DNA from 4 places in the Vibrio sp. C8 genome. Region 4 is predicted to be linked to each of the others. Evidence: predicted binding sites of a transcription regulator. Region 4 holds the regulator's gene; each other region holds the start of a gene.
What was found. The regulator PurR, encoded in region 4, represses purine synthesis genes. The targets are predictions, from matches to a motif close to TNANGNAAACGTTTNCNTNA.

Region 1 (7,329 bases), on a different contig from region 4:
ATGATAGCGGTCATACCGAATTCACGAACACCGTAGTGGATGTAGTTGCCTGATGCATCTTCTGGCGTGATTGACTTAGAGCCAGACCACATAGTTAGGTTTGAAGGTGCAAGGTCAGCCGAGCCGCCCATGAATTCAGGTAGCATTTTACCGAACGCTTCTAGTGCGTTTTGCGATGCTTTACGTGATGCGATGTTTGCAGGGTTTGCTTGAAGTTCAGCGATAACCGCGTTTGCTTTCTCTTCCCACTCAGCTGGAAGTTCACCGTTCACACGACGTTTGAATTCTGCTGCTAGCTCTGGGTATGCCGCTGCGTACGCTGCGAATTTTTGTTCCCATGCCGCTTCTTTTGCTGCGCCCGCTTCTTTTGCATCCCAGTTCGCGTAGATATCTGCTGGGATTACAAATGGTGCGTGTTCCCAACCTAGGAACTCACGTGCTGCTTTGATTTCATCCGCGCCTAGTGGAGCGCCGTGACAGTCGTGAGAGCCTGCTTTGTTAGGAGAACCAAAACCGATAATGGTTTTAGTACAGATTAAAGTAGGACGACCTGTTTCAGCTTTCGCCGCTTCAATCGCTGCGTTGATTGCGTCAGCATCGTGACCATCAACCGCTGGGATAACGTGCCAGCCATACGCTTCAAAACGTTTTGGCGTATCGTCAGCAAACCAGCCTTCAACGTGACCATCGATAGAAATACCGTTGTCATCCCAGAATGCAATCAGTTTACCCAGACCTAAAGTACCCGCAAGAGAACATGCCTCGTGCGAGATACCTTCCATCATACAACCGTCGCCCATGAACGCGTACGTGTAGTGGTCAACAATCTCATGGCCTTCTTTGTTGAATTGAGCTGCCAAAGATTTTTCAGCCAGCGCCATACCCACAGCGTTAGTGATACCTTGACCTAGAGGGCCAGTCGTGGTTTCAATACCCGGTGCATAACCGTACTCAGGGTGACCCGGAGTTTTAGAGTGAAGCTGACGGAAGTTTTTAAGGTCGTCGATTGAAAGCTCGTAACCAGTCAGGTGAAGCAGTGAGTAAATCAGCATCGAGCCATGACCGTTAGAAAGGATGAAACGGTCGCGGTCAGCCCAGTTAGGATTTTGTGGGTTGTGGTTTAGGTGTGAACGCCAAAGTACTTCAGCGATATCCGCCATACCCATAGGGGCACCCGGGTGGCCAGAGTTAGCTTTTTGAACACCGTCCATGCTCAGAGCACGGATTGCATTTGCCAATTGTTTGCGAGACGCCATGTCAGCTCCTGATTGATTTAAGCGAAGTGAAATATACCCATCTATAATGGGAGGTATTGTTACAAAGCCCCTAGATCACTGCAATCGTTTACTTGAGCGTTGAAGCAAATTTGTCGGATGTGCACGGATAAGATTGCAAGTTAAAGAGAGAACACAAGCAAACGTTTGGTTATATCTAAAAGTGAAAAAGAGCTTGTAATTTAAGCATTCAAAACTAAAATAGCCGTCTAGATGTAGAAACGCCTACATAATGAACACTTTTCAAAGTAGTGAAGGACGAATTCTTTACTACTTTTTGACTATTTATATTGGAGCTATCATGGCTAAGCACCTGTTTACTTCTGAGTCAGTATCAGAGGGACATCCGGATAAAATCGCAGACCAAATCTCAGATGCGGTTCTAGATGCTATTTTGGAACAAGACCCTAAAGCACGTGTTGCTTGTGAAACTTACGTAAAAACCGGCATGGTTATGGTTGGTGGTGAGATCACAACTTCAGCATGGGTTGATATTGAAGAACTAACTCGTGAGACTGTTCGTGAAATCGGTTATGTCCATTCAGATATGGGCTTCGATGCTAACTCATGTGCAGTTCTAAACACCATTGGTAAACAGTCTCCAGACATCAACCAAGGTGTTGATAAAGCTGATCCTAAAGAGCAAGGCGCAGGTGACCAAGGTATCATGTTCGGTTACGCGACAAACGAAACTGACGTATTGATGCCAGCACCAATTACTTACTCTCACCTACTTGTTCAAAAACAAGCTGAAGTTCGTAAGAACGGCACGCTACCTTGGTTACGTCCAGATGCAAAATCTCAGGTAACTTTCCAATACGATCAAGGTAAAATCGTCGGTATCGATGCAGTCGTTCTTTCAACTCAACACTGTGATTCAATCTCAACTCCAGATCTACGTGAAGCAGTGATGGAAGAGATCATCAAACCTGTACTTCCTGCAGAATGGTTGAGCAAAGAGACTAAATTCTTCATCAACCCAACTGGCCGTTTCGTAATCGGTGGCCCAATGGGTGACTGTGGTTTAACTGGTCGTAAGATCATTGTTGATACCTACGGCGGTGCAGCTCGTCACGGTGGCGGTGCATTCTCTGGTAAAGATCCATCAAAAGTTGACCGTTCTGCGGCATATGCAGCGCGTTACGTAGCGAAAAACATTGTAGCTGCTGGTATGGCTGATCGTTGTGAAATCCAACTTTCATACGCAATCGGTGTTGCAGATCCAACTTCAATCATGGTTGAAACGTTCGGTACTGAAAAAGTGTCTCACGAAATCATCATCGAAGCGGTTCGCCAATTCTTCGATTTACGTCCATATGGTCTGCAAGAGATGTTGAACCTGCTTCAGCCTATCTATAAGAAAACAGCTGCTTACGGTCACTTTGGTCGTGAAGAATTCCCTTGGGAAGCAACTGACAAAGTTGAATTACTACGCGATTTCGCAAACATCAAGTAATTCAAAATGCTTTACTGACAAGCCCTCGCCAACTGGCGGGGGCTTTTCTTTTTCAACGTCCCTAAATCAGTTGCGGTTTAAATTTCAATCTGTCGATTTGTATTTTCCAACCTTATCTACAATAGTTAATAAAGTAATAGTTAATAAAATGTTACAAACGCGGTCGTTTTCTTAGAAATCCTAGGGAAGGCCCAATTTCTTAATTCACTGCCATATTGTTTTGGGAGGATTTATGCCTCGTACAATAGACCCTTCTGACTTCAAGCAAAAAGACAAAGAAGTCAGTCATCAGGAATATGCTCGCACACTGCCTTGCAATAAAGTGGAAATCTCCGCGCCTCTTCACTGGCTTGCTCTTGGCTTACACGACTTTATTCGCTTACCTTTAATCAGCGCATTTTATGGACTCTGCTTTATGGCTGCTGCTGTTGGCATTGTTCTGCTTATTCAATGGCAAGGCACTCATCTTGTCGTGATGCCAGCCCTAGTGGTTTACATGCTAATAGGCCCTTTCCTAGCACTTGGCCTTTATGATGCAGCTTGGCAACGAGAACGAGGCAAAGAAAGTAGCTTATTACATTCGATGAAAGCCATTACGCGTAATAGTACATCACAGTGGATGTTTGCGGTCGCACTGGCTGTTGCGATGATTTTCTGGATGAGAATCGCTGCGCTCTTGCACGCACTCTATCCATCGGTGCAAGGAGCACCACTGACCGACTTCCTCCCATTCTTAGTCATAGGTTCTCTTATTGGTTTCATTATTGCCAGCGTCATTTTCAGCATCTCCGCTTTCTCAATTCCTTTAATGATGGAAAGACGTGTCGATGTGATGACAGCCATATTCAGCAGTTTTAACGCAGTAAAATCCAATATCCCAGCCATGATTGTCTGGGCGGCAATTATCTGCGGCGGTATTTTAATCGGCTTTGCAACTTACGGAATCGGCATGCTCTTTACTATGCCAATACTCGGATATGCCACATGGCATGGTTACCAAGCAACGATTAAGAGAAAACATCAACCATAGGGCCTCCTCCTACTTTTTATCATATTGGCTCGAAGTTCTACTCAATGATAAAAAGAGGTTTGATGTTATAATCTCCCCGCTATTACCTGACTCAATAGGTATTAGTGGGGAATTTTTTTGGAGCCAGACTTGACCGATTTTCAACTGCAATACCAAGCATTATCACAAGTAAAAAAGTGTATAGACATTGCTTCCCGATACTTCAATCGCCAGTTCGATCTGCCAGAAATCAGCTACCGACTGAGAGGAAAGACTGCTGGAAAAGCGTATTTACAGTTGTGGGAAATACGTTTGAATCCGGTGTTGTTCAAAGAAAATCAACAAGCTTTTCTAAACGAAGTAATTCCTCATGAAATCGCCCATCTCATCACTTATGCTATCTATGGACGTGTAAAGCCTCATGGAGCTGAGTGGCAAGCAGTCATGAATCAAGTATTCAATTTGCCTGCTGAAACCACTCACAAGATGTCTGTTGAATCGGTTCAGGGAAAAACCTTTGCCTATCAATGCTCCTGTAGCCAATATCCTCTATCCGTCCGTCGCCACAATAAAGTATTGCGTAAACAGGCCACTTACCGCTGCCAACAGTGCAAACAAACGCTCACCTTTACTGGCATTCAGCTCACCGGATAAGTGCTAATGAAACGTAGCGGCCAAACAACTGCGAGTCACCCATAGGTTTTTAACCACAGATAGCGATACATTTCTCAACTAGATTTCAACTTAGAGAATGTTAGACTGTAAAAAACAATAAAATACAGTCCAACATATGCTTAATTATCGCTTTCTGCTGACAGCAGCTTTGCTGCTTGTTTCTCACACTTCTTACGCCGATTTTCCAAGCTCTTTTTCCAGCGCTAAAAACCAAGCTCTGAAAATTTATAAAGATCACCCAACCTCTTTTTACTGCGGCTGCGACATTTCGTGGCAGGGTAAGAAAGGCATTCCTGACTTAGAGAGCTGTGGATATAAAGTCCGCAAACAACAAACCCGAGCTAGCCGAATCGAATGGGAGCACGTTGTGCCAGCCTGGCAATTTGGCCACCAGCGTCAATGCTGGCAAGAAGGCGGACGTAAGCTTTGTAGTAAAAGCGATACGGTATTCCGTCGTATGGAAGCCGATTTACACAATTTAACGCCAGCGATTGGTGAAGTTAACGGCGACCGTTCAAACTTTAACTTTAGTCAGTGGAACGGGTTAGATGGCGTCACTTACGGACAATGCGAAATGCAGGTCAACTTCAAAGGGCGTAAAGCGATGCCTCCCGAAAGAGCTCGCGGTGCCATTGCACGCACTTACCTTTATATGAGTGCTGAGCATGGTTTTAAACTTTCCAGCTCACAAACCAAATTGATGCAGGCGTGGAACAAAACTTACCCAGTCGATGAGTGGGAATGCGAAAGAGAAAGGCGAATATTCAAAGTTCAAGGCAACAGAAACCCATTTGTCTATGAACAATGCTCAAAGTAAAGCCTGAAGATAACTATCAGAACCTATCTAGGCATATAAACCCAGACCGATAAATGAGGGGTGATTCACATTTCCCCCTTGTTTTTTCGGCACAAAGCATCCATGTTAGATGCGAGATATCCCACGCTATTGAATAGCGACTTTGATTAGGAAACAACACATGCGCATTCCCCGTGTCTATCATCCGCAGCCAATCACACAGTTAGGCCAAATTAACCTCGACGACGATGCCGCTAATCACATCGGTCGAGTACTGCGCATGAAAGAAGGACAAGAAATCCTTCTGTTTGATGGTAGCGGTGCAGAGTTTCCAGCAGTCATCAGCGAAAGCGGCAAAAAACATGTGACGGTTGAAGTTACAGAACGTGTCGAATGCAGCAGCGAATCACCACTTGATTTGCATTTAGGGCAAGTGATTTCGCGTGGCGACAAAATGGAGTTCACCATTCAGAAATCCGTTGAGTTGGGTGTAAACACTATCACTCCATTATTGTCAGAGCGATGTGGTATCAAGCTGGATGAGAAACGCTTTGAGAAGAAACTTCAGCAATGGCAAAAAATCGCCATCAGCGCTTGTGAACAGTGTGGTCGAAACGTGGTACCCGAAATTCGTCCTGTGATGGAATTAGAACAGTGGTGTGCAGAGCCAAGTGATGCACTGAAACTCAACCTTCACCCTCGCGCTCAATACTCCATTAATACACTTCCTGAACCAGTTACAAAAGTGCGTCTGTTAATCGGTCCGGAAGGTGGTCTTTCTGAAAAAGAAATCGATATGACCACCAAATACAACTTTGAAGAAACGTTGCTTGGACCTCGCGTCCTGCGTACAGAAACCGCAGCGTTAACCGCAATTACAGCTTTACAAGTTCGTTTTGGCGATCTTGGATAACGGAGACTTCCAATGATTAAACTCGGCATCGTAATGGATCCAATTTCATCCATTAATATCAAGAAAGATTCTAGCTTCGCGATGATGTTAGAAGCGCAGCGTCGCGGCTATGAAATTCATTATATGGAGATGAATGATCTACACTTAGATCAAGGTGTGGCTATCGCAGATACAAAAATCGTCACCCTGAAAGAAGATCCAAACGGTTGGTACGAGTTCAAATCTGAGCAAACTATTAAGTTATCTGAGCTAGATGCTGTATTAATGCGTAAAGATCCACCTTTTGATACTGAATACATTTACGCAACTTACATTCTAGAGCGTGCAGAAGATGAAGGTACGCTGATCGTCAACAAGCCACAGAGTCTTCGTGACTGTAACGAAAAACTGTTTACTGCATGGTTCCCAGAGCTGACTCCAACCACAATCGTGACTCGTAAAGCGGAAAAAATTAAGCAATTCAGAGAACAACATGGCGATGTGATCTTAAAACCGCTAGATGGTATGGGCGGTGCATCAATTTTCCGAGTGAAAGAAGGCGATCCAAACGTCTCTGTGATTATCGAAACACTGACTAATCACGGCCAAAACTACTGTATGGCGCAAACCTTCGTTCCAGATATTAGCAATGGCGACAAGCGTATTCTGGTTGTAGACGGTGAGCCGATGCCTTACTGTTTAGCTCGTATTCCAGCACAAGGGGAAACGCGCGGTAACTTAGCAGCAGGCGGTCGTGGAGAACCTCGTCCACTGAGTGAAACTGATAAAAAAATTGCACTTGCCGTGGCACCAACACTGAAAGAAAAGGGTCTAATTTTTGTAGGCCTAGATGTGATTGGAGACAAGCTGACTGAGATTAACGTAACCAGCCCGACCTGTATTCGTGAAATTGAAGCGGCTTACGATATCTCTATCACTGGCAAGTTAATGGATGCCATTGAGACACGCATAAAAGCAATGGCGATGTAATACCAATCTTTGAGGTTGGAGACACTATGAATCTTACAAATCATTTTCTCGTTGCGATGCCGAGTATGAAAGATCCTTACTTCAAACACAGTGTGATTTACATCTGTGAACATAATGAAGAAGGTGCTATGGGGCTTATTATTAATGCGCCCATAGATATTACTGTCGGCGGAATGTTGAAGCAGGTTGAGATAGAGCCTGCTTACCCACAGTCGCAAAGTAAAAGCCTTAAAGAGC
Region 2 (7,329 bases), on a different contig from region 4:
TGGTTAATAATTGGGTGAAAATGAGAATAACTTTTACACTATTGTAATAATCCAAAAGAGTTGTTTATGGCTGGTTGGGAAGGGATTAACGAGTTTATTGCGGTTGCTGAGAGTGGAAGCTTCACTCAGGCCTCTCTGCGCTTAAACACTTCGGTGGCAAATATTAGTCGCCGTGTCGCAACGCTTGAAGAGCGATTGAAAGTGAAACTGTTGGTAAGAACGACGCGTAAAGTTTCTCTCACTGAAGCTGGACTGGTCTACTTTCAACAATGTCGAGTACTGGTTGAAGGTTTAGAGCAAGCAGAGCAAACCGTTACTCAAATGCAGCAAACGCCACAAGGCAAACTCAAAGTGACGGCTCCGGTGACTTATGGAGAGCAAAAAATTGCGCCGCTACTCCATCAGTTTCTTCAGCAACATGAACAGCTAAATTTAGAGTTAGTGCTCACTAACCAAAAGTTAGACTTAATTGAGCAAGGCGTCGATCTGGCAATCCGTTTGGGGCAGTTAGACGATTCCAGTTTTAGGGCAAAGAAGCTGAGTAATCGACAGCTATATGTTTGTGCAACTCCAGAGTACCTTGCTCGCTTTGGCGTACCTCATACATTGTCTGAGCTTAATAAGCATCAATGCTTGATTGGAACTTATGATCACTGGCGTTTCAAGGAGCACGGTCAATCACGCTCTATTCGGGTGAAAGGTAAGATTAACTGCAATAGCGGTATCGTTTTGTTGGATGCAGCGCTTCGCGGAATGGGTATGGTTCAGTTGCCGGATTACTATGTAAGTGAGCATTTAGCTTCAGGAGCCTTAGTCGAAGTGCTCCCTTCGTATCGTGATGATAGAGAAGGGGTTTGGGCGCTTTATCCTCACAATCGGCATCTATCGGCCAAAGTTCGTCTGTTGGTGGATTACCTTGCGCAAAGCTTATCAGCCGAAGCTGTTGTATAATTTCGTCCAATAAAGGGCAAACAAACCCAAGTCCAACAAGAGAGAGAATAATGACTGAATCCCAAGCGGAATTTAGCCCACAAGACGAAGACTTTATGCGCCAAGCGATGGCTTTAGCCGCTAAGGCTGAAGAGCAAGGAGAAGTTCCGGTAGGCGCGGTTTTGGTCAAAGATGGCGAAATCATTGCTCAAGGCTGGAACCGTTCAATTGGCAATCATGATGCAACCGCTCACGCTGAAATTCAGGTGTTACGTCTGGCAGGTGAGAAGTTAGAAAACTATCGCCTGTTAGATACAACGTTGTATGTCACGCTGGAACCTTGCCCTATGTGTGCTGGCGCTTTGCTGCATAGTCGAGTAAAGCGAATAGTGTATGGCGCTCCTGATCTCAAAGCTGGTGCAGCAGGTACGGTATTGAATATTTTTGATAGTCCCGCTGCTTATCACTACGCCACGATAGAAAAAGGCTTATTAGAGGATGAGTGTCGCCAACAGTTACAAGCCTTCTTCAAACGTCGCCGCAAGGAAATCAAAGCATTAAAAGATGAGCAGAAACGAGATCAAACAGTTGAGAAATAAAAGTAACAAGTGGGAAGTAGCGGGATAGAACAAAATAAGACGAGTGGATAAAACGATTAGTAGTGGGTCTTTGGCAAACATCTACATTCGTAGATGTTTGCGTCCCTAAAATATCAGCTGATTACAAGTACGGTTCTTCCAAATGTACATACGCTCGATGACGTGCTAGCACTTTCTTTTTTGTATTGGCTAGCATACGACGACGGCGGTTAGCTGATACTGCTTTGTTAAGGAGTTTAGGCCTACGTTTAAGCATAAAACGTCCCCCTTTCAGTACTAACTATCACAACAAACCCCAATTATTCGTCCAATCAGGGCGCCAAACTATCAAACTTATTTGACGTTTTTATGTATCCGACTCTTACTTGTTTTTATTTGTAGAGTAAGAGCGGATGCACATATCTATTTATGGGTTCCGAAGAAAAAAATCAAGTATTTATTTTTGAATTGATGCAGGGTTATCGCTTGCCGATTCTACTTGCTCAGAATCTAAGCTCTCTTCATCGTTTTGCGAATCATCAATAGATTCATCAAGCGTACTTTCATCACTGTCATCCTCTTCCGGCAAATGAATAACCGTGATGTCATCGGTGCCAGACTCGACGCTAACTACTTTCTGTTGCTCTAAATGGCCGATGATACTTTGATAGTAACGACGTATGTTCTCAACATAGTTTCTCGCTTCATCACCACGGGCATAACCATAGATGGTCTTCGAGAAATATTTCTTCTGACGTAACAAAGGTAGTCTGTCTTTTACTTCTGCCCAAGTATCTGGGTCACTGCCCTGAAGTTTGGTGAGTCGACGAGCATCCATCATGTGACCGTAACCGACGTTATACGAAGCAAGGGCAAACCAGATTTTTTCGTGATCAGAAATGGAATCGGGAACTCGCGCCACCATTCTTCGTAAATACTCGACCCCACCTCTAACCGACTGTTCTGGGTCAAGACGGTTGGACACATCAACACTTTTTGCCGTCGGCAGCGTCAGCATCATCATGCCACGTACACCGGTAGGCGATTTAGCTCTAGGGTTCCAGTGAGATTCCTGATAAGCCAGCGCCGCAATCAAGCGCCAGTCAAATTCATCCGAATATTTCTGGAACAATGGAGCCCATTTCGGCAGCCTGTTATCAAGTGCTCGAATAAATGCACGGGTGTCTACATAGTCGAAAGTACCAATGTGACCAATGTATTTTTCTTCTAATGATGCGAGCGATCCTGATTGTTTCAGTTCACCAAAAAACTCGATCATCATGGCATATAGGCTTTCGTCTTGTGAACGACGCATAAACCAAGAGATAGGTTGGTCTTCAGTCACTTCAAAAGCTGACGCGAGATCAGGGTAAATGCGTTGAGAAAGTGAAACTTCTACCGAATCTGCCATCGTAAACAGCAATGAACCTTCGGAAACTCTTTTGAGCAGATCGTTAACATCTGAATTGGTATCAATATGGAAATCAAAATCAGGGTAATCTTTTTTTAATCCGTTGAGCGTTGTTTCAAAGTGAGAATCATCCACGACACTAAAAATAGGTTGACCTTCGTTTTTATTTTCAAGCTCTTGTTGCTTATTGACTAGCTGTTGAATATTACGCGGACGCCATTGGCCTTTTTTATACACCACTTGCTGAGACACATAGTAGTAAGCTGGGCCGGCGCGGTAGTCTTTCAGGCGTTCTTCCGATTGGCTAAGACCTGCAGCGATGATATCGATCTCGCCGTTTTTGAGAGCTGGAAACAGACTGGAGAGGCGATAAGCGGGCTTCATCTCAAGTCTTACATTTAGCTGTGCTGCAAATTCTCGAGCTAATTCATAATCCAACCCAGAAGGACCATCTGGACCGATGTAGTAGGAGAGTTGGTTGTTTAATGTACCAACACGCAAGACGCCGCGTTCACGGATCTGGTCAAGTTCACTCTTTGGTTCGGAATCAATTTGACAGCCACTCACTAAAAGCGTCAATAAAAATAGAGTGAAGCCACGGCTGACTGAATGATAAAAAAGCTTTGTCATTAATTTAAGATCTCTTACATCAATTAGTGCCTTTATATCAAAGGCTGCTCGTATGGCAAAGTGATAGCTTGTTACTAAGCTTGTTGTGTCTGAAAATTGTTCAAACAGGGTGAAATTCAAAATTAATGAAAAAAATGACGCAAACGGTTGCTTTTGATGTTACGTCACAAAAAAAAATCCTCTATAATGCGCTCGCATCAAAGAGAAGAAATCGGCATAAGTTCCAGTTTATTAGTTTAACATACTGATAATTAGATGAATTTATGCCAATTACACCTCAATCAATGGATATAGAGACCTTTGCACATGAGAATTTTGCGTGGTTCCCCAGCTCTTTCTGAGTTTCGTGTTAATAAACTACTCGAGACGTGTCGTGAACAAAACTTACCTGTGACGGGTATCTATGCTGAGTTCATGCACTTCGCTGATCTTAAGGCAGATTTAGACGACAGTGAAATCGAAAAACTTGAAAAGTTACTGACTTACGGTCCAACCATTCAAGAACACGAGCCACAAGGTTTGCTACTTCTTGTTACTCCTCGTCCGGGTACTATTTCTCCTTGGTCTTCTAAAGCATCAGATATCGCTCACAATTGTGGTTTGGCAAATGTTAAGCGATTAGAGCGCGGTACGGCTTACTATATTGAGTCTGAAGGTGAACTTTCAGCTGACCAAATCGCTAGCATCAACGCTTTAATTCATGACCGCATGATGGAAGTGGTGTTCACGGAACAAGAGCAAGCTGCTGCACTATTCAAATCTGCAGAACCAGCGCCAGTTGCTTACGTTGATCTACTTTCAGGTGGTCGTAAAGCGCTTGAAGAAGCAAACGTTACCCTTGGTCTTGCTCTTGCTGAAGACGAGATCGACTACTTACTTGAAAGCTTTGTGACTAAGCTTGAGCGTAACCCAACTGACATCGAATTAATGATGTTTGCACAAGCAAACTCAGAGCACTGTCGCCATAAGATATTCAATGCTGATTGGACAATCGACGGCGTAAAACAAGACAAATCTCTGTTCAAAATGATCAAGAACACCATGGAATTGACTCCTGATTACGTTCTGTCTGCTTATAAAGATAACGCAGCGGTAATGGAAGGCTCTGAAGTTGGTCGTTTCTTCCCGAATCCAGATACTCGTCAGTACGGCTATAGCCACGAAAAAGCACATATTTTGATGAAGGTGGAAACACACAACCACCCAACCGCAATTTCTCCATGGCCAGGTGCCTCAACGGGTTCAGGCGGTGAAATTCGTGATGAAGGCGCAACAGGTATCGGTGGTAAACCGAAAGCTGGCTTAGTTGGTTTTACTACCTCTAACCTTCGTATTCCAAACTTTGTACAGCCTTGGGAAACGGACTTCGGTAAGCCGGGCCGTATCGTTAACGCTTTGGATATCATGCTTGAAGGTCCTTTAGGCGGTGCAGCATTTAACAACGAATTTGGTCGTCCTAACTTATTAGGCTACTTCCGTACCTACGAAGAGAAAGTGACTTCTCACGCGGGTGAAGAGATCCGTGGTTACCACAAGCCAATCATGATTGCTGGTGGTTTAGGTAACATCCGTGATGAACACGTACAGAAGAAAGAAATTCCAGTAGGTGCAAGCTTGATCGTTCTTGGCGGCCCTGCAATGAACATCGGCCTTGGTGGCGGTGCTGCCTCTTCTATGGCATCTGGCCAGTCTGCAGAAGACTTAGATTTCGCATCTGTACAACGTGAAAACCCAGAGATGGAGCGTCGTTGTCAGGAAGTGATTGACCGTTGTTGGCAGCTTGGTGAAGCAAACCCAATCGCATTTATCCACGATGTGGGCGCGGGCGGTATTTCTAACGCATTGCCAGAGTTAGTAGACGACGGCGAGCGTGGCGGTATTTTCCAACTACGTGACGTGCCAAATGATGAGCCTGGAATGAGCCCGCTGGAAATTTGGTGTAACGAATCTCAAGAACGTTATGTACTGGCAGTTGCGCCAGAAAACATGGCGGCATTCGATGCTATCTGTAAGCGTGAACGTGCTCCATACGCAGTTGTAGGTATCGCGACTGAAGAGCGTGACCTGAAGTTGGAAGATACACACTTCGACAACACGCCTATCGATATGCCAATGGATATCCTGCTAGGTAAAACACCTAAAATGCACCGTGATGCGAAAACAGCGAAGGTGAGCAGCCCAGCTATTGATCGTTCAGGTATTGAGTTGGGTGATGCCATTGAACGTGTTCTTCGTCTTCCTGCTGTTGCAGAGAAAACATTCCTTATCACCATTGGTGACCGCACGGTAACTGGTCTTGTGGCTCGTGATCAAATGGTTGGCCCATGGCAGGTTCCTGTTGCGAACTGCGCGGTAACAGCGGCAAGTTACGACACTTACCACGGTGAAGTTATGGCGATGGGTGAACGTACGCCTGTAGCACTACTCGATTTCGGTGCGTCTGCTCGTCTAGCGGTTGGTGAAGCAATCACTAACATCGCTGCAACTGAAATCGGCGATATCAAACGTATCAAACTATCTGCTAACTGGATGTCTCCAGCGGGTCACCCAGGTGAAGATGCTGGTCTATACGAAGCAGTGAAAGCGGTTGGTGAAGAGCTGTGTCCGGCACTAGGACTTACTATCCCAGTGGGTAAAGACTCAATGTCGATGAAGACTAAGTGGAACGAAAATGGCGAAGACAAAGAAGTGACTTCTCCACTTTCACTGATCATCACTGCGTTTTCTCGCGTAGAAGATGTTCGTAAGACAGTGACTCCACAACTTCGCACAGATTTAGGTGAATCAAGCCTAGTGCTTATTGACCTAGGTAACGGTAAGAACCGTCTAGGTGCGACAGCACTGGCTCAGGTTTACAAGCAGTTGGGTGACAAGCCTGCTGACGTAGATAACGCAGAGCAACTAAAAGGTTTCTTCAATGCGATTCAAAGCCTAGTCAGCAACGACAAGTTGATTGCTTACCACGATAAAGGCGACGGCGGTCTATTTGTTACTCTAGCTGAGATGACATTCGCTGGTCACTGTGGTGTGAAAGCAAACATTGAAGCTTTAGGTGAAGATGTTCTAGCTACGCTGTTCAACGAAGAACTAGGTGCAGTTGTTCAGGTTAAGAATGATGAACTTGAATCTGTACTGGCAACGCTAGCAGACAACGGTTTAGCAGAATGTTCACAGGTTATTGGTGCAGTAGAAGCTTCAGATAAGCTGGTTATTACTTCTGGTGAAACAGTACTGGTCGACCGTTCAAGAACAGAACTTCGTACCATCTGGGCTGAAATGACGCACAAAATGCAAGCGCTGCGTGACAACCCTGCGTGTGCAAACCAAGAGTTTGAAGCGAAGAAAGACAATTCAGACCCAGGTCTGAACGTGAAACTCAGCTTCGATACTAACGAAGATGTAGCAGCGCCTTACATTGTGAAAGGTGCTAAGCCTAAGATGGCAATTCTGCGTGAGCAGGGTGTTAACTCGCATGTTGAAATGGCAGCAGCGTTTGACCGTGCAGGCTTTGAAGCTACCGATATCCATATGAGCGATATCTTGACAGGTCAAGCTGTGCTAGAAGAGTACCAAGGTCTGGTAGCTTGTGGTGGCTTCTCTTACGGTGACGTACTGGGTGCTGGTGAAGGTTGGGCGAAGTCAGTGCTATTTAACGCACAGGCTCGTGACCAGTTTGAAACCTTCTTCAACCGTGAAGATACCTTCTCTCTAGGTGTTTGTAATGGTTGTCAGATGCTTTCTAACCTGAAAGAACTGATCCCAGGTGCAGACTTATGGCCT
Region 3 (7,329 bases), on a different contig from region 4:
AACCCATTTTCCTCGGCGCAACCGAATTATCAGTGGCTTATCTATGGGCGTACTGGTCGTTGAGGCGGCGGAAAAAAGCGGCTCTTTGATTACTGCTCGCTATGCAACTGAACAAAACCGAGAGGTTTTTGTGGTACCGGGATCTATTCTTAACCCCAATTGTTTTGGTAGTAATCGCTTAATTCAGCAGGGCGCATGCTTAGTCCAGAATGTACAACAAATTGTTGATGAACTTGAATCTATGCTGGATTTCAATCGCTTACAGCCTCAGCAATGTCAGCATACACTTTTTTTACCCTTAATTAGCGAAGATGAATTGCCATTTCCCGAGCTGTTAGCTAACGTAGGAGAAGAAGCTATACCAGTTGATATTCTTGCAAGCAGGACCCATATACCTGTCCAAGAAGTCATGATGCAGCTCTTGGAGCTTGAGCTTTCAGGGCATGTTGTTGCAGTTTCCGGTGGCTATATTCGTAAGGGGAGGGGCTAGCTATGATGATGGATATTCTGATGTATCTGTTTGAAACTTATATCCATAGCGATGCAGAGTTGCAAGTGGATCAAGACGAGCTTGAAGATGAATTGCTTCGAGCAGGGTTTCACCAAAAAGATATCTACAAAGCCCTAAACTGGTTAGAAGAGCTAGCGGCATTGCAACAAACGGATGCACAGTCGGCGATTTCAACCAGTGCGGCAACATCTATGCGTATTTTTACAGCGCAAGAGATGGAGCGTCTAGACTTAGAATCTCGTGGTTTCATCCTATTTTTAGAGCAAATTAAGGTATTAACACCTGAAACTCGTGAAATGGTGATCGACCGAGTGATGGGACTAGAGACCAATGAATTAGAGTTGGATGACCTGAAGTGGATCATTCTAATGGTGCTGTTCAATGTTCCCGGGAATGAGAACGCTTATACGCTTATGGAAGAGCTCTTGTACAGCAAAGAGCAAGGTATTCTTCATTAAGCTAATAGACGTATTATGAGCGGTAAAATTGATAGCGAGCTATTTTCAGCTCATGAGCATGCGCTGAACGAACCTTGTCCGAAGTGTGGCGGAGCTTTACAGCTTCGCCATGGTAAACACGGCCCGTTTCTCGGCTGTACTCAATATCCTAATTGCGACTACATAAAACCACTGCACCAGAATGACGGACACATAGTGAAAGAACTTGGTGTGCCTTGTCCTGAATGTGGGAGTGAGTTGGTATTGCGCCAAGGGCGTTATGGCATGTTTATCGGCTGTAGTGCTTATCCTAAATGTCACCATATCGAATCGCAAGATAATCCAGTAGATGAAACCAAGCCAAGCAAGCTACATGCTTGTCCGGAGTGCGGTAAAGGGCATCTTGCCGAGCGTAAAACGCGTTTCGGTAAAACGTTTTATGCTTGTGATACTTACCCTAAGTGCAAATTTGCTGTTAACTTACCTCCAGTAGCTGGTAAGTGTGAGAAATGTGGTTTCTCATTACTGGTTGAGAAGAAGCTCGCTAGTGGAACCAAATATCAATGTGCGGATCGCAAGTGTGGGCATATTCAGGAAAGCTGATTGATTTTTTCAGTTTTGGATTTCCGAATTATTCATCATTAATATTACTTGTTACAATACATTGCTTCGCTAGTTCAACATATGTCTGTTGCATGATTTTAGTGAAGTCATTCGCATTCGAAAATTTTTCTATAGGCTCTCCTATTACTACATCACAGTTAAAAGGTACAAACATGGCTGTACCTTTTGGCAATGCTCTTCCTAACCCTCTCATCACTATAGGAACAACCGGACAGTGCGGGCGTTTTTCTACTAAATGGTAGATCCCTTTTTTTAGTTCACTCATTACTTCTGGCTTTCCTCTGCTTCCTTCAGGAAAAATGATCAGAGTGCATCCATCATCTAAAGCTTTGTGGCATTCATCGAAAATACTATTCCGCTCATGGGATGAGGGGGCTCGGGAAATTGGAATAATCCCCAATACATTAAGAGAAAGCCATGTGGTCAATTTATTTTTTAGAAAGTAATCAGCAGCAGCAACAGGTCTTACTTTATGTACAAGGTTAATCGGGAATAGCGCTAGAAGAACAAGGGTATCCAGATGACTATTGTGATTGGCTGCAACCACAGCAGGACCTTTTAAAGGCAGGTTTTTAGGGGTGATAATATTTAACCCTAATCCAATAAACACCAGAGGCTTAACTATTAATAGAACAAATATTGTTTTAAGGATTGGCATATCTTTCTTCAGTAATACAAATAGTGAACGTAGTGGAAAAAGAGTGGGGCGGTAAACATTAGACTATCAATGCGATCGAGTATCCCGCCATGTCCGGGTATTAATAGACCGGTATCTTTTATTCTAAGGTCTCGTTTAACGGAAGAAATAACTAAATCTCCAATAAACCCACTGATAGCAATGATAACCCCTGCGATTAGGCCTTCAAAAGAGGTTAGAGGCGTTAAATAAGGGGCAAAAAAGTAACTTGCTGTAATGATGGTGAGTGCCCCGCCAACAAACCCTTGCCATGTTTTATTTGGACTTACTTTGGGTACTATTTTATGAGTTCCAAATGTTTTCCCCCATACGTATTGGCATACATCATTAAACTGTGTAAATACCAAAAGAAATAATAGAATCCCTATGGTTCCCGCTTCGGAGTTCTTACTCGGCAGCATGAGTAAATAAGCCATATGACTGACACAAAAGACAGTTAGCATTAAACCCCAATGAATGATGCCCGCTGAACGAATAAACCCTTTTGTCTCTCCAACTAACACAGCCATCATTGGTAAATATAAAAACATGTACACAGGAATAAAAATAATGAACATGCCGTACCAACCAATAGAAAGCCAGTAATACTGAAATGGAATTGACAGGTAAGCCCAAAAAATAACTCTTCGATCAGCCGTTCGGGTCGGAACAATAGAAAGAAATTCTTTAAAAGCCATGAAGCTTAAAAATGCTACGAAAATAAGTGTGTACTTAGTCGGAAGATAAAGCGCTATAAAAACAATACCGATCATCCACCACCATGACCGGATTCTTAGTTTTAGCTCTTGATAATCTCTTTCAGGGTGTCGACGAGATAGGAATAGATAGCAGAGTGTCCCAATGGTTAATACTAATACAATGATAACCATCATGTGCAGAGAATGAAGAGGAATGCTAAGCATTAGACTTCTCCTCAGAGTTTATTTGCATTTTAAAATTATAAATAGTGACTAATCTGCGCCAACAAGTGAACAAGCATCCGATAGCCATGAAAATTAGCGCATAGTCCATTAAGTGCAGTGTTATAAAGCGTTGAAGGTCGAATAGCTGATAAACAAACATGGCTATGCTCGTTACTGTTAATATTGCCATACGATGCTGTTTTGCCATTGGTCCTTGAAAATCTGCGGGACACCCAATGCTAACACCAAGAACTCTAATATAGGCTGTACACACCGCTAACACAGCAACAAACCAAGCTATATGGACTATAAATTGATAGTGTGCAATCAGCCCAGCGCCAAGAATAAAAAAAGCATCTGCAATTCTATCTGGTACTTCATTGAATAAGTCTCCAGCAGCAGATTTTTTCCCGCCTTCTACAGCAACCATACCATCCAGAAGGTTACAAAGTAGGCGTAGTTGAATCATTAATGGAAAAATTAATAGCCAGATAATGGATGAATTGAGGTAGAAAAAAATACCTGCAATAAGCCCGGATAATGCGAATGCAATACTTAATAAGGAAATAAAGTTGGGAGTTATGGGTGTTGAACTAATCCAGACCGCAAACTTGTTGAAAATGGAAATTTTTCTTGAGGCAAGTGGGCGGCGATTTGATTGATTATCCATATTGATTGTTACCAACTTTAACAGGTAGGAAAATGGATATGATTATCGCCCTGGTTGCATATGTAAGTGTATGAAAAAGTATGTGGAAAGAGTGATGTTTAGCACAATTGTAGTGTTAAAAGTCGTTGAGCCGCTAAGTAAGGGGCTCAACTGATAAATAAAAAACAGATAGTTATGACTTAAACTGCTTAGCAACTTCCTGAACTGCTGGAAATGCTTTTGCATCTAAAACATCTGCCAATTCACACAGTTTACGTACCAGTTCACCGTGGTAATCAGCCGTCACGTTGATATGGCCCATTTTTCTTCCCGGACGCTTTTCTTTTCCGTACCAGTGAATATGGCAACCTTCCATTGCTAGCAAGCTTTTTGGTAACGAGTCTTCGCCAAGAATATTGATCATCGATGTCTCGCGAACCAGTTTGGTGCTGCCTAATGGCATGCCACAAACCGCGCGCAGATGATTTTCAAACTGACAGGTTTCCGCACCTTGTTGTGTCCAGTGCCCAGAGTTGTGTACGCGAGGTGCAATTTCGTTAACCAGCAGTTTTCCTTGAACATCAAAGAACTCTAGAGCTAAAACGCCAACGTAATCTAAGCTGTTTACCACAGCGGTAAACATCTCTTTTGCTTGTTCTTGTAGCTCAGGAGCATCAATAGCAGTTGAAAGGCTAAGGACACCATTCACGTGTACGTTTTCAGCCAATGGGTAAACTGAAACTTCGCCATTTTTGCCACGAGCACCAACCAGAGAAACTTCACGGTCAAAAGGAACAAACTCTTCTGCAACAATCGCTTGGTTATTTGAAGAAGCAATACACTCTGCCATCTCCGGCCAAATTTTATCTGCATCTTCCGTGTTCTTCAGACGCCATTGTCCTTTGCCGTCATAACCACCTAAAGCACTTTTTAGTACCATAGGAACGCCTACATGAGCGATCGCAGTATCGAAATCTTCACGACTATTGATAACTGTGTACTTTGCATTACGCACACCAGCGTTATCTAACAGTGCTTTTTCAAGTCTGCGGTCACCGCCAGCTTTAATGGAGTCAGTGCTTGGCAGGAACTTTCCGCTACGTTCACACACATCAAGCACATCATGAGGAATATGCTCAAACTCAGCGGTAATGACATCAGCCTTTTCAATCGCTTGCTCTAAACCATGACCAATCACAGCTTGAGTTAAAGGATGAACGACATTCTTGCTGTTAACGTCAAACGCAGAAATTTCAATATTAAGTGGTGCGCCAGCCAATGACATCATACGTGCAAGCTGACCTGAACCTAATACCAATACGTGCATCAATTATTCCTCGGCTGGATTTGGGTTTGCCAGTACAGATTCAGTTTGAGCCGTGCGGAAAGCTTCCACTTTTGCCATCACTTCTTCATCAAAAGTACCGATGATTTGAGCAGCTAGAAGCCCTGCATTAGCCGCGCCAGCTTCACCAATCGCAAGCGTACCTACCGCAATGCCTTTTGGCATTTGAACAATAGAGTATAGAGAATCTAAGCCAGAAAGAGCGCGAGACTGAACAGGTACACCAAGAACAGGCAAGCTAGTGAATGCTGCTGCCATTCCCGGTAGGTGGGCAGCACCGCCAGCACCAGCGATAATCACTTTTAGGCCACGTTCTTTCGCGCTGCTTGCGTAGTCTGCTAGGAGTTGTGGAGTGCGATGAGCTGAAACTACTTTCGTTTCATAAGGAACACCGAATTGCTCTAGCATCTCTGCTGCAAGTTTCATTGTTGGCCAATCCGATTTGGAACCCATGATAATACCGACTTTCATCTCAAACTCCTTCAAGCGTATTTATTTTGGTGAGCGAACGCCGCGCATTATACGAGGATTTTTACATCAAGCAAACGATTGCGTTGTTGTGATCAATAAATGTTGGCGGACATATTACCCTTCGATGTTGATGGAAGGGTGGTTTGAACTTCCACTCGTTAAGGTATAGGCGAAGTCACCGATAATTTGTACACTGGGCGCAAATAGAAATAAGTCAGCTCAATTAGGTAGTTTTCGTGAATAATTTTGAACAAGCTTTACATGCATTGCAGTCTGGTGAAGTGATTGCTTACCCGACAGAAGGTGTTTTTGGTGTGGGTTGCGATCCGGACAGCCCAGAAGCCATTGAGAGGTTATTGCAACTAAAGCAAAGACCTGTAGAGAAAGGTTTGATTTTAATTGCAGCCTCATATGAACAACTGCTTCCTTATATAGATGAAAGCCAGCTAACCGCAGAACAATTACAACAAATCAAATCAACCTGGCCCGGTCCTGTCACTTGGGTTGTTCCTGCGAGCAGTAAAGTATCCAAATGGGTCAGTGGTCAGTTTGATACCATCGCAGTGCGTGTAACCGATCATCCTTTGGTTCAACAACTGTGTAACGCTTACGGTAAACCGCTAACCTCAACCAGTGCAAACTTAACTGGCCAACCTTCTTGTATGACAACGGAAGAGGTTGAAGAGCAGCTTGGCGATAAACTGGTTGCGATTCTACGTGGCGCAACTGGCGGGCGGAACAAGCCAAGTGAAATTCGCGATGCGAAAACCCTACAAGTATTAAGACAGGGCTAACTCACTCTGCGATTGGAATGCGTAAGGAACAAAAGATGTCGATAATTAATAAAGAAGCCGTAAAGCAGTTTTTGCTGTCTCTACAAGACCAAATTTGTCACCAATTAGAAGTCGTTGATGGTGGTGCTCAGTTTATTGAAGATGCGTGGCATCGCGAACCAGGGGAAAAACTCGGTGGCGGTGGTCGCTCTCGTGTGATGCGTGATGGTTTGGTGTTTGAACAAGGTGGCGTGAACTTCTCACATGTTACTGGAAAGCAAATGCCAGCGTCAGCAACGGCGCATCGCCCTGAATTGGCGGGACGTAAGTTTGAAGCTATGGGTGTCTCTTTAGTTATGCACCCTAAAAACCCTTATGTTCCGACATCTCATGCCAACGTGCGCTTCTTTATTGCAGAGAAAGAAGGTGAAGAGCCCATTTGGTGGTTTGGTGGTGGTTTCGACTTAACACCTTTCTATCCTTTTGTTGAAGATTGCCAGCAGTGGCATTCAACCGCGAAAGCTTTATGTGAAGCGTTTGGAGATGATGTTTATCAGCAGCATAAAGAATGGTGTGACCGCTATTTCTATCTTCCTCACCGAGAAGAAACTCGCGGTGTTGGCGGCCTATTCTTCGATGATCTGAATCATTGGGAGTTTGATAAGTGCTTTGACTATATCAAAGCGGTCGGTAAAGGTTACTGCCAAGCTTATGTACCGATTGTTGAGCGTCGTAAAGAAACCGAGTATGGCGAGAGAGAACGTCAATTCCAGTTGTATCGCCGTGGTCGCTATGTGGAATTTAACTTAGTGTTTGACCGAGGAACACTTTTTGGTCTGCAGACTGGCGGTCGTACAGAATCAATACTGATGTCTATGCCACCACTAGCTCGCTGGGAATATAACTACCAGCCAGAAGCT
Region 4 (7,329 bases):
GCAATTTATTCGTTAGGGAAGCAAAGAAACTCTGCCAGAAGGAATTTAAGCGCTGGTTTACCCTTACTGCAGAAATCAACCCGATGATGCGTTGCTTCCGTGACAAAGAGTTACCGATTCCGACCTTGTATTTAATGGGGGAGCGTGACTATATGTTTATTCAGCCAGTTAAAGATATGGTTACTTTGCATGAAAAAAGTGAGCTTTGGGAAATTCCTAATTGCGGTCACGTATGCAATATTGAACAACCAGAAGTTTTTAATCGCGTTTCTATCGACTTCATCAACAAACAGGTAACGATGAAAGCTTAATCGTTCTCTAACTGCTCTCTGAGCCGCAGTTCCAACATAACCCGAACTGTGGTTCGTTTTTCTCTCCGCAATGCTCACAAAGCCATTCTGGCTCATTTCCGTTTATGGGATGCAAGTAGTCATGGACAATGGATTGTGCTTGTTTTAGAAAGCTGAGGTTTAACAGCCAGACATAGGGTGAAGATGATTCATCAAAAGGAATTTCCCCACGAACGCTAAAAAGAGTTTCACCTCTTACTTCGCAGGGAATGTTTTGATGACGTAATAATCCGCACACAATATGTGCTTCAGCTGGATGCTGAGCGATAAATATTTTCATATTACTCGCTTGTGACCGCTCTCTTTTGAAGTTTAGATAGTAACCATTTTGCAACTAAAGGGAATAATCCCAATAAGGCGAATGAGAGCAGAACTGTTGGTGAAACGATCCCTGCAAGTGTCTTTATGTCTGCCAGTTGTGTGCCTGCGTTAAGGTAAACAGCCGTACCCGGAAGCATACCCAACTGACTCACTAAGTAATAGCGAGCGGTGGAAATAGGTGTTAACCCCATTAGCAGGTTGATAAGGAAGAAAGGGAACACGGGAATGAGTCTTAGTGTAAATAGGTAGAAAGCACCATCTTTTTTCATACCCCCATTTATCGCGTTAAGCTTGTCACTGAAACGTTGTTGAACCCAATTTCTAAGTAAGTAACGGCTACTAAGAAAAGCCAGTGTTGCCCCTATGGTGCTTGCAAAAGAGACTAAGGCAAGGCTAAACCAAAAACCAAACAAAGCGGCTCCGAGTAGAGTGACAACCGCTGCGCCGGGAATGGAAAAAGCTGTAATAAGCACATAGGCAACAAAATATATTAGCGCTGAGTAGAGAAGGTTTTGCTCTATGTAGTGAGAAAGGTTTGCATGTTGTGCTTTTGCATTCTCAAGAGTCAAATATTGACTAAATTCAATACCGAGAAAAACAATCACAGCGACCAAAATTAAACCCAGTATCAGTTTACGACTCATCTATTACTCCCAAATAGTCGGCTCATTATTATTAAATGTCCTTCATCTATGGTTTATAAGAAAGGGAAAGTCGATTTTTAATTTCAATCTGGACTCACCTTTTGTTAAAAACAGAAAGCTTCAGAAAAACAAAAAGCACTCGTAAAGAGTGCTTTTTAAGTAGGGTGAGTTTTTAACTCAAAGCTTCTGCATTAGCTCGTCACGACGAGATTGAGGAATCACCGACCAGTGTTTACCTTCAATTGCACCTTCTAATGCCCAAAGTAACTCTAAACCAACGGTGGTGGTGTGAGTTTCTTGTACAGCTCTGAACGCTGCGAGTGCGCCTTTTTGTTGAAGCATGTCAACAGAATCGATGCCTGCTTTTTTTAGCATACGTTCTGTTGCCAAACGCATGTTAGGTAGATCCTTAAGGCGATCGGGTTTCGCTTTCGCTTGAGTTTCACGTTCTTGTTTTGCTGCTTCTAAAGCTTGTTTCGCCTCATCAATAATCTGCTCTGGGGCTTCCCAAGCATTTTCAGGTAAAGCGAAATATTTTGTGACAACAGGGAAACCACGTTTTTTATAAACGTAAGGTTCATAACCTTGTTGTTGGAAATTTATTGAGGAGAGATCATCTGCGCGAATGTGCAGGCGGTCATTAACCACAAGAGCGAACATTGCGTCGTCGATGAAAATGCCGAACCCTCCGAACATAGAACGTGATTTCACACATCCTAGTTGCTCAAAAAGTCGCATTGAGTCTTTTAGTACTGGTTTATCCATGCTGTTAGTCTCGGTGTATTAACTAATACGCCACCAAATTCAGGTCCGAGAGAATAGCAAAAAATTACATGGAGTATGTCAATCAATAGTCAACTCATGTATAGATTTTTGCCATCGGCAACCCCGCTACCTACCAGTAATGATTGAACATTGTTTGGTTTAGGCCGGAGGCTTTGCGTCCCATCCTTTCAGAAGGTTTGCCCTGTGCGTGACACTACAGTGAAAATAATAATCAAAAACTTGAATTAGAATCACATTTATATGCACTAAATGTGATTCTAGTTCAAAAAATTAACCTTATGTTTGCTATTTTTATTACCAATAAAAAAATCTGCGAGAGATATCTCTTAAGCCCAAGGAAGTTCTAGGGCCATATTGAGAGTAACTTATTATTTTGTCAGATCTTTTACTGTATCGCGTTCAACAATTTCTGGATGCATTTCAAAGATACGACGTTCGTGTTCTTTGTCTTTAATGCGTTCTAGCAGGATTTCGAAGGCGTTTTTACCCACACGACGTTTCGGTTGGTGGATAGTTGTCAGTGGTGGAGAGAAGTACTCTGCTAACTCAATGTTGTCGTAGCCAATCACAGAGATATCATCCGGTACGCGTACCCCTTTCTGCTGCAAACGTGACATTAGACCCAGTGCCATTGTGTCGTTAAAGCAGAACACCGCGGTTGGCATCTTATCCATAGCAATGATCTTATCTGCGGCTAGAACCGCAGTGTCACATTCAAAGTTGCCTTCTAGAATCCAGTTGTCATTCACTTCTAAATTGGCTTCTGTCATCGCGCGACGGAAGCCAGCAATACGCTCCTGACAAGCCAGTTTGTTCAAATGACCGCTGAGACAAGCGATGTCTTTGTGGCCTCTGTCGATGAGGTACTTAGTTGCTAAGTAACCACCCAGTTCAGAGTTGTCGATAATCTTGTCAGCTTTAGACGCTTCAGGGCCCCAATCCATAATAACTTTTGGAATGTCAGCATGTGATTCAAGCATTTCTGACAGTTCTTGAGTTAAGTCAGAGCACATCACCAAAATGCCATCAACACGTTTTTCTGCCAGCATTCGAATGTAGTCTCTTTGCTTCTCGTAAATACCACCCGTGTTACACAGAATTAGCGTGTACCCTTGGCGGTAACAGTAGCTTTCTACACCGTCTATAACTTCAGAGAAGAATAGGTTGGTCGATTGTGTCACCAACATACCGATAGTACGTGTAGTGTTACATTTCAAACTACGTGCTACTGCACTTGGTGCGTAGTTTAGCTCTTTTACTGCTTCGAGAACTTTCTCTTGAGTTGCTTCAGCAACAAAGCGAGTTTTGTTTATTACGTGTGATACGGTTGTGGTTGATACGCCTGCTAAGCGAGCAACATCTTTAATCGTAGCCATAGATTTGTCCTGTTTTGACTGCTGATTTTAGCTAAATTTTATTAGGTCAAACAAACCCGATTACTGGCCAGATTCAGCAGCGGCGAAGTTGAATAGCTTCTAGCCTAAAGTCACTAAAACACAAAAACCGCTTTGAAACAGCGGTTTGCGTTTTAAATAATGATTCATCATATTTTGCTGTTGAGTTTAAACCGCAAACGGTTAGCTCGCAACGACAAATCATAGGCGCAAACTTAACTGTAGTCACAATTCATTGCCTAAATTGCGCTATTGATGAGAATCAGTTGCCAGTAAGGTATTGTAAATCGAGTTGCAAGAAAGCAACTAATAATACGGATATTGATGAATAAAACCCTAATTTATCCACACTTGAACAATGAAGAGAAAATTCCGGCACCCAACTCAGTAAATGATTACGGATATAGTCTGCTTGGAACTGAAGCGCTTTTTCCATATGCGGTTCTTTCTCTAATTCGTTTGAACGAATAATCAGGTGACCAAGAAAATCCAATTCGATAGAAAGATGGTCATAGGATTCATCTGGTTGCTTTTGTACGTGAACCCCATTTTGTTCCATGAGCTGAGCAATTGCTTGCTCTGGTGTCTCGCCAACATATTTAGATTTATCAAGATAGAGTGACGCATAGGGTAGTGCAGAGTTTTCATCACACTTTGAAAATAGATGAAAAAAGCTGTTGGCAATTTGAACTTGGGCATCCTGTTGCTTGAGAAGCCAGTCGAGGACAGAAATGAACTTTTGGCTAGGTGCTGCTAAATGCGCATTCTCACCAAGGCCTGCTAGGAAGTTATGAATTTCTGGTGAATCATACCGTTCTAAATCTTGTGAGGTGAGCTCATGAGTAAACAGCCCTGAAAGCCACCAGTAAATCTCAGCACGTTTGTCATTGAATGCTTTAATTTCTTTCATCGCTTAACTCCGATTCAGCCTTTTTCTAAGTCTAAGCAATAATTGCGCTTTATATGAAATTTACTGATTAAATTGTTCGAAGATTGTGCTTTGGATATAAATAAAAACCCGCGCTAGGCGGGTCTTAATTGGAGTGAATGATTGGTTATTGGTTCTGTGTTGCTGTTTCGTCATAACCGGCGACATAGTCACGAAGATTCTGCCAAAGTTGACCAAGAGTCTCATGCCAGAATCGCTCGGTTTGTTCCAGATAACGCGCTTTTGGCGTGTACTTTTCCCAAGGTTGGGCAATATTGACTTGCGCTAGGAAGTTAGTTGGTGCCGGTATTGGGTTTAAGCCAGCCGATTCAAATTCTTTAATTGCTCTTTCCATGTGGCTAGCCGAAGTAACCAATACGAGCTTTCTGTTTTGCACGAAAGCTGCGGCTTGTCTTGCTTCTTCCCATGTATCTTTTGCTGTTTCCAACAACACAATATCGGATTTTGCAATGCCAAGTGCCAAAGCAACACGTGCCAGCATACGAGCATGGCTAAATTCACTACCTTGTGCATAACCTGAAAGAATCAGCTTAGAGCCCGGATACATGCGAACAATGCGAATACCTTCAGCTAAACGCATTAGAGCGGTACGAGAAAGTTCGGATGTCGGCGGTATATCGTCGTCAACGACATGACCGTTGCCTAACACCATTACATAGTCAATTGCTCCTTCCACAGGAAGAAAAGCAGAGTATTGACGCTCCAGCGGCATCAATAAACGGGTTGATATTGGTTGGAACGAAATAAGGAAAAGACTGGTGAGTGAAAATAAAACAATGAGGCTGCCAGTCTTGCGCTTGGCAGTAAACATAATCAGCATTAAGCCGATGAATCCCACAATCAGCAGCGCTGGCAAGGGCATTAAAAAGGATGAAACAATCTTTTTCAGCTCAAACATAAACAAAATAGTCCGAAAAAACAGCACTTGATAATAAAAAGGGAGAAACCCTCTTTATTCCTGCTATTCCTATGACAAAATAGCAGCACGAATCCGTTATCATAACTCAAGCCGCCGTGACAGAAGATCGCAATTTCGACGATATTGCCCACAAATTTGCAAAAAACATCTATGGCTCTGACAAAGGTGAAATCCGCCAAGTCATTGTTTGGGAAGATCTCACACAGATGTTGACAAATTTTGACCAGTCAGAAACTCCATTGCATGTTCTTGACGCAGGAGGTGGACTCGCACAGATGTCACAGAAGGTCGCAAAGCTAGGGCACCGTGTCACCTTGTGTGATCTTTCTTCTGAAATGCTCAATCTTGCCAAACAGGATATTGCCAATCATGGTTTGCTTGATCAATATCATCTGGTTCATTCTCCTGTGCAAAATATTCAGGAGTATTTGAGTGAGCCGGTCGATGTACTGATGTTTCACGCCGTGATGGAATGGCTAGCAGACCCTAAATCTGCATTAGAAAACTTGTTAGATCAGGTTAAACCGGGTGGTATGGCGTCTGTCATGTTCTACAACTATCACGGGCTCGTATATAAGAATGCGGTTTGTGGCAATATTCCCCATGTATTAGAGGGTATGCCGCATAGAAAACGATTCAAGCTCCAACCTCAAACCGGATTACTTCCTACGGAAGTGTACCAATGGATAGAGGACGCAGGGTTTGAGATACAAGGAAAATCGGGTATTCGCTGTTTCAGTGATTATATTGGCAACGTGAAAAACATGGGCGAATACCAATACGATGATGTATTGGCTTTAGAACGCAAATTTTGTCGTCAGGAGCCATACCTCTCATTAGGCCGATACATACATGTATGGGCTAAGAAAAAACAATAACAGGAATAACAATGGGTGAGTTAACTCAGAAAGCTGTTGAGCAACCTATTGATGAATTGGTTAGCTGGGTAAAACAGCATGATTTCTCATTAAATCTATCGACTGAGCGACTCGCATTTCTCATTGCAATCGCAGTGCTAAGTAACGAAAGATTTGATGAAGAACTCGGTGAAGGTGAGTTGCACGATGCATTCACTATAGTCACTCGAATGTTTGAAGGTACAGGTGAAGCATCGGCTTTTCGTGCTAACAACGCCATTAATGAGCTAGTTAAACAACGCCTAATCAGTCGCTTTACCAGCGAACTCAATGAAGGGGCAAGTATATATCGCCTGTCCCCTCTGGCGATAGGCATAACCGATTACTACGTTCGTCACAGAGAGTTTTCTAAGCTGAAGCTGTCTATCCAACTCTCTATGTTGGCTGACGAAATGGCAAAAGCGGTCGAATCTGCGCAACAAGGTGGTTCAGTTGGACACTGGAAAAAGAACGTTTTCGGTGTGCTGAAATACTCTGTGGGTGAAATCTTTGACCGTATTGATTTAAACCAACGTGTCATGGATGAGCAGCAGCAATCCGTAAAAGAGCAAATCGCAGAGCTTCTGAATAAAGATTGGCGTGAAGCCATCAATAACTGTGAAGAGCTACTTTCAGAAACATCTTCAACATTGCGTGAGCTGCAAGATACCTTGCAAACCGCTGGCGACGATCTTCAAACTCAGATTTTAGATATTCAGGAAATGGTGTACGGCGATCCTGAACTTGAATTTATTGAAGAAACTTTATTTGGCTTGCAAATGAAACTTGACCGTATAACGAGTTGGGGTCAACAGGCGATTGATTTGTGGATTGGCTATGACCGCCACGTGCATAAGTTCATTCGTACCGCTATTGATATGGACCAAAACCGTGCGTTTAGCCAACGTCTGCGTCAATCGTTCAATGACTACTTTGAGCAACCTTGGTATTTGACCTACGCCGATGCTGAGCGTCTGATGGATCTTCGTGATGAAGCATTAGTGCTTCGCGATGACGAAGTGACGGGTAGTGTTCCTGACGAAGTTGAGTACGAAGAATTCCAGCAAGTA

Region 1: the regulator PurR is predicted to act here: its motif matches at 1,410-1,429, upstream of metK (methionine adenosyltransferase).
Region 2: the regulator PurR is predicted to act here: its motif matches at 3,685-3,704, upstream of purL (phosphoribosylformylglycinamidine synthase).
Region 3: the regulator PurR is predicted to act here: its motif matches at 5,703-5,722, upstream of purE (5-(carboxyamino)imidazole ribonucleotide mutase).

What each region holds. Positions count from the first base shown of each region.
Region 1 covers NZ_JBPAOE010000020.1:15,294-22,622, reverse strand. The annotation lists partial or broken gene tkt (transketolase) at 1-1,256, opposite strand, end outside; gene metK (methionine adenosyltransferase) at 1,576-2,730, shown strand; gene ACRQQK_RS11195 (DUF2189 domain-containing protein) at 2,963-3,760, shown strand; gene ACRQQK_RS11190 (SprT family zinc-dependent metalloprotease) at 3,890-4,393, shown strand; gene ACRQQK_RS11185 (endonuclease) at 4,530-5,231, shown strand; gene rsmE (16S rRNA (uracil(1498)-N(3))-methyltransferase) at 5,392-6,123, shown strand; gene gshB (glutathione synthase) at 6,136-7,092, shown strand; gene ACRQQK_RS11170 (YqgE/AlgH family protein) at 7,119-7,329, shown strand, end outside.
Region 2 covers NZ_JBPAOE010000053.1:134,373-141,701, forward strand. The annotation lists gene ACRQQK_RS20895 (LysR substrate-binding domain-containing protein) at 67-951, shown strand; gene tadA (tRNA adenosine(34) deaminase TadA) at 1,002-1,529, shown strand; gene ACRQQK_RS20905 (hypothetical protein) at 1,651-1,785, opposite strand; gene mltF (membrane-bound lytic murein transglycosylase MltF) at 1,966-3,549, opposite strand; gene purL (phosphoribosylformylglycinamidine synthase) at 3,856-7,329, shown strand, end outside.
Region 3 covers NZ_JBPAOE010000012.1:70,257-77,585, forward strand. The annotation lists gene dprA (DNA-processing protein DprA) at 1-490, shown strand, start outside; gene ACRQQK_RS09420 (DUF494 family protein) at 493-969, shown strand; gene ACRQQK_RS09425 (DNA topoisomerase family protein) at 985-1,551, shown strand; gene ACRQQK_RS09430 (lysophospholipid acyltransferase family protein) at 1,580-2,230, opposite strand; gene ACRQQK_RS09435 (phosphatidate cytidylyltransferase) at 2,239-3,171, opposite strand; gene ACRQQK_RS09440 (CDP-alcohol phosphatidyltransferase family protein) at 3,164-3,841, opposite strand; gene ACRQQK_RS09445 (5-(carboxyamino)imidazole ribonucleotide synthase) at 4,014-5,147, opposite strand; gene purE (5-(carboxyamino)imidazole ribonucleotide mutase) at 5,151-5,636, opposite strand; gene ACRQQK_RS09455 (L-threonylcarbamoyladenylate synthase) at 5,873-6,430, shown strand; gene hemF (oxygen-dependent coproporphyrinogen oxidase) at 6,466-7,329, shown strand, end outside.
Region 4 covers NZ_JBPAOE010000011.1:378,535-385,863, forward strand. The annotation lists gene ACRQQK_RS07745 (alpha/beta fold hydrolase) at 1-311, shown strand, start outside; gene ACRQQK_RS07750 (DUF7577 domain-containing protein) at 319-630, opposite strand; gene ACRQQK_RS07755 (TVP38/TMEM64 family protein) at 632-1,315, opposite strand; gene ACRQQK_RS07760 (TfoX/Sxy family DNA transformation protein) at 1,493-2,080, opposite strand; cyclic di-GMP riboswitch class I at 2,194-2,292, opposite strand; gene purR (HTH-type transcriptional repressor PurR) at 2,470-3,477, opposite strand; gene torD (molecular chaperone TorD) at 3,758-4,405, opposite strand; gene elyC (envelope biogenesis factor ElyC) at 4,551-5,369, opposite strand; gene cmoM (tRNA uridine 5-oxyacetic acid(34) methyltransferase CmoM) at 5,459-6,241, shown strand; gene mukF (chromosome partition protein MukF) at 6,253-7,329, shown strand, end outside.